3 regions of the Paenibacillus sp. MER 99-2 genome follow, and region 3 is predicted to be linked to each of the others. Evidence: riboswitches for the same ligand, from Rfam matches in the RefSeq annotation. Region 3 holds a riboswitch; each other region holds the start of a gene.

Region 1 (3,283 bases), on a different contig from region 3:
AAATGCGGTGACAACGCCAAGTGGAATTTCAGTTGGTGCAAGTACTGTACGAGCGATCGTATCTGCCCACACCATGAAGATGGCTCCGCCAATTGCGGATAATGGAACCAGCAGACGATAGTCCGGCCCTACGATCAGCCTAAGAATATGTGGAATGACAAGGCCTACAAAACCGATGACACCTGACACCGATACGGCTCCTGCTGTGAGCAACGTGCCAACCGCTAACACTGATAGCTTCAATCTATCCACCTGAACTCCAATGTGAGCCGCCTGACGCTCTCCCAGAGCAAGCACATTCAACGAACGTGCACGACTCCAGAGGAAAATCAGACCAAGCAGAAAATATGGGAAAAGGATGGCCGTATACGACCACCCACGCAGTGCCAGACTTCCCATCGTCCAGTATATAATTTCATTAATCGTCTGTTTCGACATCGTCGATAGGAAGGAGACAACTGCCCCTAGGAAACTTTGCATGACCACGCCCGCCAGAATTAGGCTATGTGTTGGTATTTTTCGACCCTCACGAGCTAGTGCCAGCACGAACCATAGCGTCAACACGCCGGTTAGGAACGCAACCAAAGGCAAGGTCCAGATTCCGATTAATGCATATTGTAATCCGAAGAAAATCAGAAATGCTGCACCCACCGATGCACCAGATGATACGCCTAACGTAAACGGATCTGCAAGAGGGTTACGAAGCACCCCTTGGAAGCCAGCACCCGCTATTGCTAGAGAGGCGCCCACGAGCACGGCAAGCAGTACCCGCGGGAATCGCACCTTCCATATAATCTGTTCTGCTGCTGTGCTCCAATCGGGAGTAATCCAATCCCCGATCCACGGAATGTGATGCAGCAGAATACCTGCAATGTCACGGACAGGCAAGGATACTGAACCAATGCCCGTGCAGATCAGCACCGTCAACACCAGCAGTCCTATCCCAGCCGTCCCGTACACCGCTAGCTTTTTACTCATTGGAACAGATCAGGGTAGATCGCTTTAGCTACGGCTTTCAGACCTTCGGTTACCCGTGGTCCTGGACGGCTAAGTAGGTTGGCATCTAGACCGATAACCGCATCGTCTTTTACCGCAGTAATCTGATCCCAGCCGCTACGAGCTTTGATAATTTGATCCAGTGTTTTGGAATTCTCATCAATGACATCATTGGCATACAGAATTACATCTGGGTTCGCAGCAATGATATTTTCTTCATTAATTTCGTTCCAGCCTTGCAAATCAGAAGCAACGTTGTTTCCTCCAGCAAGTGTGATCAGCTCATCCATGAACTCACCTTTACCCACTGTCCAGCCCGGGGAAAATTCAACATATACGTTCTTCTTCTCTTCCGGTTTAACCGCCTTCACCGCTTCAGTAACATCTGTTACATCTTGTTTCATCTTCGCGATGAGCTCTTGTGCTTTTTCCTGTGTATCCGTAATTTGACCAAATGTTTCAATGTTGTTCGCTACATCGTCTACTGATTTTGGATCAGTCTTGAAAATAACAATCCCCAGGTCACGGAATTTCTTCACCGCTTCTTCATTCATGGAGATGCCTGTGAATACGATGTCTGCATCCGCTGCAATGATGGACTCTTCATTCGGTTTAGATACACCGCCCATTTTGGGCTTCGTTGTAGCTGCTTCAGGGTAATCATCAAAATCAGATACACCTACGATCTGCTCGTCCAATCCAAGGGCGAACAACGACTCTGTCTCCGCTGGAGATACAGATACAATTTTGGCTGGTGCCTTTTCAAACGTGAATGTCTCACCTGTTGCATCTGTAACGGTAATTGGATATTGTGTCTTGAGATCCGTTGTTGTCTGTTCTTGACTCTGTTCCTGTGCAGGTTGCTGTGATGCTCCTGACCCCTCATTCGTTGTTGCATTGCCACATCCAGCCAAAGCCAGTGCTAGTGCTGCTGCACTAAGCAGGGACGCTACGCTTTTCCAGTTCTTGATATTCATTCTGTTCATTCTCCCCTTCTCTATCTGTTCTATTGACCCTGTGTGTGCTCAAAAACTAAATGCTCATATCTTGATGTTCCTGTATAAGGTTGAACTTCAACATTTACACGTTATCGGAGAGTGAAGAACCCATATTGGAACAATAAAAATCCCCAATCCTTACAACAGGATCAGGGATAACGTCTCGCATATGGCGTGCTCTACGCATGATGAATCACCTGCGCTGTTCATACACAGAACACTGCCCGAAACGCTGTCCTTTCCTCGAAGGAACACCGGTCTATACGTCCAGGGCAGGTAACCTGACTTACAGGATTATTCCTGATTCACAGTGGCGGGACCGTGCCGGATTTACACCAGCTTCCCTATTTCATCCGTTTGCGTACGTACATGGTATGAATACACATAACCATGCAACTCCAATGCATACGGAACCCTTGGTCGCTTATGATCTAAACATTCAATTGAGCATATTAGTTGTATACGTATGGTTGAGCATCTAATCCTTGATTAGACCCATCAAACCCCTACGCATCGTCACACGTCTGTTGTGATTATAGGTTATATTGTACAACCTTACAAGCCGATTCAAGGAAATGCCATCTGGCTTCCTACCCATCCGCTCGCCCCGTAATCCAGCCTGACCTTAATGGCTTGGCCTGGAATAACCTGCGTACCCCAGAAGTTCAGATCAGGGATTAGGCGAGATATCGCATATCGGATCACACCGCCATGTGTCACGATACCAATCTGAGGTAGATCAACCTTTACTGGTTTGGACATTGCATCGTGCAACAAGCAAGTATCCAGAAAAGAATCAATCCTTGCAGTAAATGCCTGCCATGACTCCCCCTTCGGTGGTGTCACGCTCTGTGGATCATCAATCCAGTCTCGATATTGCTGAATGTGTTGGAGTTGATCATACGTCTTGCCCTCCCACTCCCCAAAATCAATCTCTCTGAGCCGTGCATCTAGCTGTGCCTGCTCCTGTTGCATAGGAGCGACATTTGTGAGGGTCTGCCGACAGCGCAGTAGGTCACTGGAGTAAAGCTTGCTCCAACAGAAGTTACGAAGCTGCTCCCTGAGCGGAGCAAGCTCTTGATTCGCTTCAGGCAGGAGACCGATATCCGTATGCCCAAGATATCTTTTTTCCTGATTCCACAACGTTGACCCATGACGGATAAAAATGAGATCAAGCGAATGCATTTCGTTTTCCTTATTCGATATCACCACAGTAATGTACCTCCAGCTAGCCAGATCCCGAGGGAAGCAAACACACACAGAATGACAAATGAACCTGCCGACCAGAA
Region 2 (3,283 bases), on a different contig from region 3:
GGCTTCTGCCCTGGTGCGGGCGCAGTGCGCACCGCCGTTGCGCCTGCGGCCTGCGGTGCATCGCCAGCCACGCCAGGCGCAGCAGGCGCCGCGTCCAGCCAGCGGCGAGCGGACTCGCCCGCGAGGGCACCGCCTACCGCGAGCCGCGTTAGCGCTTCCGCCGCCAGCTCAGCGGCGCCCGCTTGCGGCGAAGCAACCGCTGCGCGCGGCGCGGCTTCTGCCAGCGCTGACGCTGGCCGCTCGCCAGCGAGCACGGCGGTGCCGCCGCCAGCCGGGTGCGATGCCTGCGCAGCAGAGGCTCCTGCACCGGCAGGCGGCTGGCTCTGCGGAGCTGGGCCTGTTCCGGCGCTCACGCCGGGCATGGCTGGCTCCGCCTGGAGCTTCGCGGCTTGCGCTTCGCGAGCCGCGTCCGCGCCCGCTGCCTCACCGGAGGTGGCAGCGCGGGCTTCTCTTGCGCCGAGCGACCATGGCTCGGCTTCGGTGCGAAGTCGCTCATGAGGTCTGAGCGACTGTTCCGTGGTATTCAGCGTATATTTGCGCTGATACCCACGAGGAGTGACCATGAGCCCTTCGTACATCATGGTCGAAGAGTTACCGATGATCACGGTGGTCAGCATCCCGATATCATGGTTAAGCATATCCTCCAGGGTAGTCATAACAACGTCCTGACGATCCCGATAGGCGCTTTTCACCAATCCAACCGGAGTTTGGGGATCACGGTAACGAAGCAGCATTTCCTGAGTCTCGACAATTTGGCGTGTTCTGCGCCCACTGCGCGGGTTATAGAGTGCAATGACAAAGTCCGCTGACGCCGCTGCTTCGACCCGGCGAATAATCGTTTCCCATGGGGTAAGATGATCACTTAAGCTGATCGTACACGCATCATGCATCACCGGTGCACCGAGCAGCGAAGCACAGGAATTAATAGCCGATACGCCTGGAATCACTTCAACGGCAACACCGCTCTCAGGTTTCCATCCCTGCTCCATCAATACTTCGTAGACTAGACCTGCCATACCATATACACCGGCGTCACCACTGGAGATTACCGCAACAATTTTGCCCATTTCGGCCTGTCTAACCGCTTCCTGAGCCCGGCTTACTTCCTCTGTCATCCCCGTCCGCACGATCGCTTGTCCGTTCAACAACGGCCGAATAAGATCGACATACGTGTTGTAGCCGATGATAACCTCGCTCTCCTGAAGCGCCTCAAGTGCACGATTCGTAATATGTTCCATCGCGCCTGGGCCAAATCCGATGACCAGCAACTTACCTTGACCTTGCATCGCTTCTCCTCCTCCATCACCCTAAATAAACCTGCACATTCTACAATTCCGTTTTCAGCGTCTTCTATATAAATATGCTTCATCAAGCAGCGTTTTGTTCAAAAATGGATAAATGCATTCGACCAACAACGATTCTCATAATAATCTCTCAAAATCAAAAAATCCCATCCTACAATCGGATGGGATACGTATGTACGTACACTCAAGAAAACAACCACAAGACATAATGCGAAGAGCACCATCCAGTTGTTGAATACGCCAAATAAAAGGCCTACCAGGCGAACCGTCTGTCCGCCTGTTTCCTGATTATTCGTACACCACTCCTTTCCGCGAAGGGTTTGGTGACACATGCAAGGTAGGTCTCCTGGCTCTGGATCATTAGCTTCTTCTTCTGCCTTCCCCGAATGACGAGTGACATCAACCAAAAAAGAGCTTCACCATTACAGTGGCGGGACCGCTCGGGATTTGCACCCGATTCCCTGTTATCTCTTGCCTGACGCAAGAGCACCTTGCTTGTTTTCATATATGAGCATAATGTGAATAATTTGTTTTTATCATAACATCGCTTCGGAAAAAATGTCCATGTTTAAGATATGAATGTACCAGCTACCTTTCTTCTGTTTTATTCGGAGTTATTCAGGGTGTATCCACTTGAAAACAGCAAAAATCCTGACCCAAAAATGGATCAGGATAACATGTACATTTCTTATGCATGGTACGATCTTTATGCCAAAAGACCGTTTAGTGCACCTATTTTTATCGAGTGTCGCCTAAGCTTTGTCCACGTTTGCGGCAGCATAATAACGTCCTAGCTCCACAATCAGGGCACCCATCTTCTCTTCTTCGGGCACAACAAGTGCCTCAATGCCTTCTTCCCGCATCGCATTCGCCGTAACTTTACCCACAGAAGCAGGAATGACCCCTTCACGAAAGGCTTGCAGCATCTCTTCTAGCTTTCCTTGGGATGTAGCGTATGCCGTCAAAAAGCGAACCTGGGGTCCACTTGTAAAAGCTACCGCATTAACTTCATGGTTCACAATCTCATTCAATAGCAGTTCTAGTTCATGATCCTCTGGAGGGACATGGCGGTAAGGTAGCACTTGTCGAACCTCTGCACCCTGTTCTTGCAGCCAGTTTACCAGCTTTGGTGCTGTCTCACCATGTAGCTGCAATATAACCTTTTTCCCCGCAAGATCATGTGGCTCCAATTCCCGAATTAATCCATCTGTACTGCCATCATCATCCCGAACTAACGGATTCAGCTTACGTTTGCGAAGTGCATTCACCGTCTTGTATCCACGTGCTGCAATGGATGATTCAGATAAGGAGTCCAACAATTGTCCCGCAATCTCCATATCCTCCGCCATATCAAATAGCGCATCCAATCCCATACCCGTAGTCAGTACAGCCCAGTCCGGTGGATCAGAGATCCAGGATACCAGACCGTCGCGAATATTCCGATCATCCAAAAACACCGTTCCCTGTGCAGGTCGCACGAGTGGGACTCCGCCCATTTTCTCTACTAATATAGACATTTCTTTGGATTTGCGTGGTCCTGTAAGTGCTACACGTATGCCTGCCAAATGTTGAGCCATTCCAAGTTCCCCCCAGTTCGTTCAGCCGAACGTTCTTCAGTCTGACTACAGTATACAGGGTAGTTCTGTGGAGGGAAACCTCGTTCATGCCATTTGATGTATACTCAGCTATAACGTTTTTTTATGAATTGGATCAGGAAGGCTGAAGCTCTCCCGCTTGACCATCTGTACCCTCATCACTTTTTTTCTGATCTTTCGAAGTGGATTCTTTTGAATCCGACGTTTGCTTATGTCCTCCACTGCTGCCACTCTGCTTAGCCGCGGAATGTTGTCGATCTTGCTTGCGAGGGTGCAGAAACAGAAATATTAGAATCGGCAACAACACCTCAAACAAAATGGCAACCCACGTCCATTCTCTTGTAAATCGAAAGAGTTGGACTGCATTACGGAAAAACCAGAACG
Region 3 (3,283 bases):
TTTTGACAAAGACGGTGCTTCCCGCACCGAGGAATGTAATTTTGCTCATCTAAAGTTCAGCCTCCCTGAATTTGTTGTACCTTCACTATAGGCTCATTGGAGGCGGATAACTATGGTGCAACCTATCTTAAATATGTCATAATCCCATTTTTGGTGTCGCTTACAGAGATAATATGACCCATTTACCTGTTATAATATTAACAACAATCATTGATGCGTATTGAGGGAAGGAAGTGCGTGAGATGAGTCGAATTGAAATGAATGTGGTTTCTTTAGACTGGACACAGATGGAGCTGGTGCTGCTATTTTTCGGATGGGAGGACTGTGAGCCATCTCATTATTGGGGACCAGGTGTCCGCGACTCCTACATTATTCATTACATTCATGAAGGGCGAGGCACGGTGCAGATGGAGAACCGGGAATACCATCTCTCACCAGGACAGGGATTTGTCATTGTCCCGGATACGATTATCCACTATGAGGCAGATGCAAGTGATCCGTGGACGTATTCTTGGTTTGGATTCAGAGGTGTGCATGCCAAAACATTTATGCAGCGAGCCTATCTAAGTCCGGAACACCCTGTGTTTGAAGCTCAAGACCCCATATGGTTTGATCAGTTGTATACTGACATGGTTCAGGCCTCGTCACGGCAAGGCGGCGATATATTTAGCCAAAGCCTGTTATATCGGTTAATTGCGGAGCTGATTGCTTCTTCTCCCAAGACGGAAGAAAAGACGGATCGTCCTGTGTCCACCAAGGAAGAATATATTCGTCAGGCTCTACAATATATGGAGAACCGGTACAGTCAGAAAACCTCGATCCTAGATATCGCGCAATCTGTTGGGCTGGATCGTACTTATCTCTCCGGGCTTTTCAAGGAGCGGTATGGCAAGTCACTTCAGGCGTTCTTCCTTGAATATCGGATCAACCGCGCAGCTGAGCTACTGCAAAATCCTGTATTATCTATTAGTGAGGTAGCCCATTCAGTGGGTTACACCGATCCGCTGTTATTTTCTAAGATGTTCAAACGGGTAACAGGAGTATCTCCCAAAGCATCTAGATTACAGCCTAATCTAACCATATAGATGGATTATTTTAATTTCATGTAATAAAAGTTTTGAACATTATCAGTCTGCCAGCTATACTTGTACAGAAACCAATTGAATATGTGGAATTAGGTGCTTTATCGATTCGGATAAAAGCTTAATAGGGAAGTCCGGTGTAATACCGGCGCGGTCCCGCCACTGTAACAGAGGAGTCATACAGCGTATTGCCACTGGTGTAAGCCGGGAAGGTGCTGTCTGACGATGATTCTGGAGCCAGGAGACCTGCCTAATTTAACGACACGTTAGTAACCTACGGGAGATAGGAAGGTGTTTAGAGAAGCATGATTTTTTCTGAAAATCTGTCTATTTAAGGCGTCCTTAACCGGTAACACGGAGAAGGGCGCTTTTTTGGTAGAACGGGATAGATTGTACCTTCCATTGCAGAGCGATGGAGCTTGGGAGAGAGGACGTCTGAACGCGTGAGCAGATACATCATTAAAAGATTAGTTCAACTGGTAGCTGTATTGTTCGGCATTACCTTTCTGACTTTTCTGTTAACCTACTTGTCACCAGGAGACCCAGCAAGGCTGATGCTGATGTCCACGGGGATCACGCCAACCGACGAATTGGTCATGCAGGTACGCACTCAACTTGGGCTAGACCAGCCATTTTGGATGCGTTATGGAACCTGGCTGGGGCAGGTACTGCAAGGGGATTTCGGCACCTCTTATAAGTATGATCGTCCTGTAGTGGACATATTGTTGTCTCGTCTACCAGCAACACTACGGCTAACAGGCAGCGCTATGCTTATCGTCATTATGATCTCTTTTCCGCTCGGAATTCTTTCGGCAATCTATCGGAATAAATGGCTGGATTATGCAATTCGTTTATTCTCTTTTGCTGGGCTTTCCATGCCAAGCTTCTGGTTGGGAATGTTACTCATGCTCCTATTTGGCGTTCAACTGAAGCTGCTGCCAGTGATGGGGAGTACGGGATGGAATAGTCTGATCCTGCCTACCTGTACGCTGGCGGTTCCGCTGATTGCACAGTACAGCAGGCAGATTCGAGCGGTTATGCTGGATGAAATGTCCCAGGACTATGTGAGCGGAGCGAGATCCAGAGGTGTGAAGGAGAGACAGGTCATTATGCATCACATTTTGCCAAATGCACTACTACCGATTGTGACCTTGATGGGCATGTCTACCGGGACATTATTGGGCGGTGCAGCCATTGTAGAGAGTCTGTTTGTGTGGCCAGGTGTAGGTCAGATGGCCGTAGACGCCATTTTTACACGGGATTATCCGTTGATTCAGGGGTACGTCATGTGGATGGCGACGATATACGTCACGCTGAATCTGCTTGTTGATCTATGGACGCATCTGCGGGATCCTCGGATTCGACTGGAAGTGGATGTGTAGATGAGCGAAATGAAGCAGATATTCAAACAAAATCGTTGGTTTACGTTGATCCTATCTTTAACCGGATGCTGGATAATTCTAGCGATGATCGCACCAATCTTGGCACCCCATGATCCGCTGACAACGAACTTTGCCCATGTGCTGCAACCACCTAGCACGGAATATCCCTTGGGTACAGACCAGCTTGGGCGCTGTATTCTGTCACGTCTTCTGTATGGGGCGCGCACATCATTACTTCTCACCTTTATGATGACGGGTATTGTCTTTGTACTCGGTGTAACGATTGGCATGATATCGGGATTCGCTCGTGGTGTGACAGACACCATATTAATGCGTTTAACAGATACGCTCATGGCTTTTCCAGGGTTAATCTTCGCTATTGCTGTAGTCGGCATGTTAGGGCCAGGATTATTCAACACGGTGGTAGCTCTGTCTGTGGTGTGGTGGGCGAAGTATGCACGTCTTGCCAGAGGTCTCGTCATTTCATTACAGCAAAAAGAGTATGTAGCCGCCGCCGCCTTCGGCGGTGCACGGTGGAGTCAGATCATCATCAGAACAATTCTACCCAACATGATCTCACCGCTGATCGTCATGGCGATGATGGATGTGGGCGGAATGATGTTATCGATCTCAGGTCTATCCTTCCTCGGACTTGGTGCACAGCCACCTGAACCGGAATGGGGAGCCATGCTGAATGAAGGCAGAAGGTATCTACAGACTGCACCATGGTTGTTAATTTATCCGGGGCTCGCGATATTTGGCACGGTTATGATCTTTAATTTATTGGGAGATAGCCTTCGAGATGTGCTTGATCCTAAG

Evidence for each region. Region 3 has a riboswitch for cobalamin ahead of nikB (nickel ABC transporter permease). Riboswitches for the same ligand answer to the same signal wherever they lie in the genome.
Region 1: linked by a shared signal. The riboswitch ahead of M3636_RS11440 (ABC transporter substrate-binding protein) and the one ahead of nikB (nickel ABC transporter permease) in region 3 are both predicted to bind cobalamin.
Region 2: linked by a shared signal. The riboswitch ahead of M3636_RS17355 (hypothetical protein) and the one ahead of nikB (nickel ABC transporter permease) in region 3 are both predicted to bind cobalamin.

What each region holds. Positions count from the first base shown of each region.
Region 1 covers NZ_JAMAUZ010000002.1:135,592-138,874, reverse strand. Annotated here, with positions in the region: gene M3636_RS11445 (FecCD family ABC transporter permease) at 1-978, opposite strand, end outside; gene M3636_RS11440 (ABC transporter substrate-binding protein) at 975-1,982, opposite strand; cobalamin riboswitch at 2,249-2,402, opposite strand; gene M3636_RS11435 (histidine phosphatase family protein) at 2,562-3,206, opposite strand; gene cbiB (adenosylcobinamide-phosphate synthase CbiB) at 3,200-3,283, opposite strand, start outside.
Region 2 covers NZ_JAMAUZ010000003.1:522,516-525,798, reverse strand. Annotated here, with positions in the region: gene cobJ (precorrin-3B C(17)-methyltransferase) at 1-1,286, opposite strand, end outside; gene M3636_RS17355 (hypothetical protein) at 1,385-1,636, opposite strand; cobalamin riboswitch at 1,624-1,813, opposite strand; gene M3636_RS17350 (uroporphyrinogen-III synthase) at 2,057-2,881, opposite strand; gene M3636_RS17345 (GerAB/ArcD/ProY family transporter) at 3,015-3,283, opposite strand, start outside.
Region 3 covers NZ_JAMAUZ010000010.1:96,795-100,077, forward strand. Annotated here, with positions in the region: gene melA (alpha-glucosidase/alpha-galactosidase) at 1-49, opposite strand, end outside; gene M3636_RS26060 (AraC family transcriptional regulator) at 243-1,085, shown strand; cobalamin riboswitch at 1,160-1,350, shown strand; gene nikB (nickel ABC transporter permease) at 1,526-2,464, shown strand; gene nikC (nickel transporter permease) at 2,465-3,283, shown strand, end outside.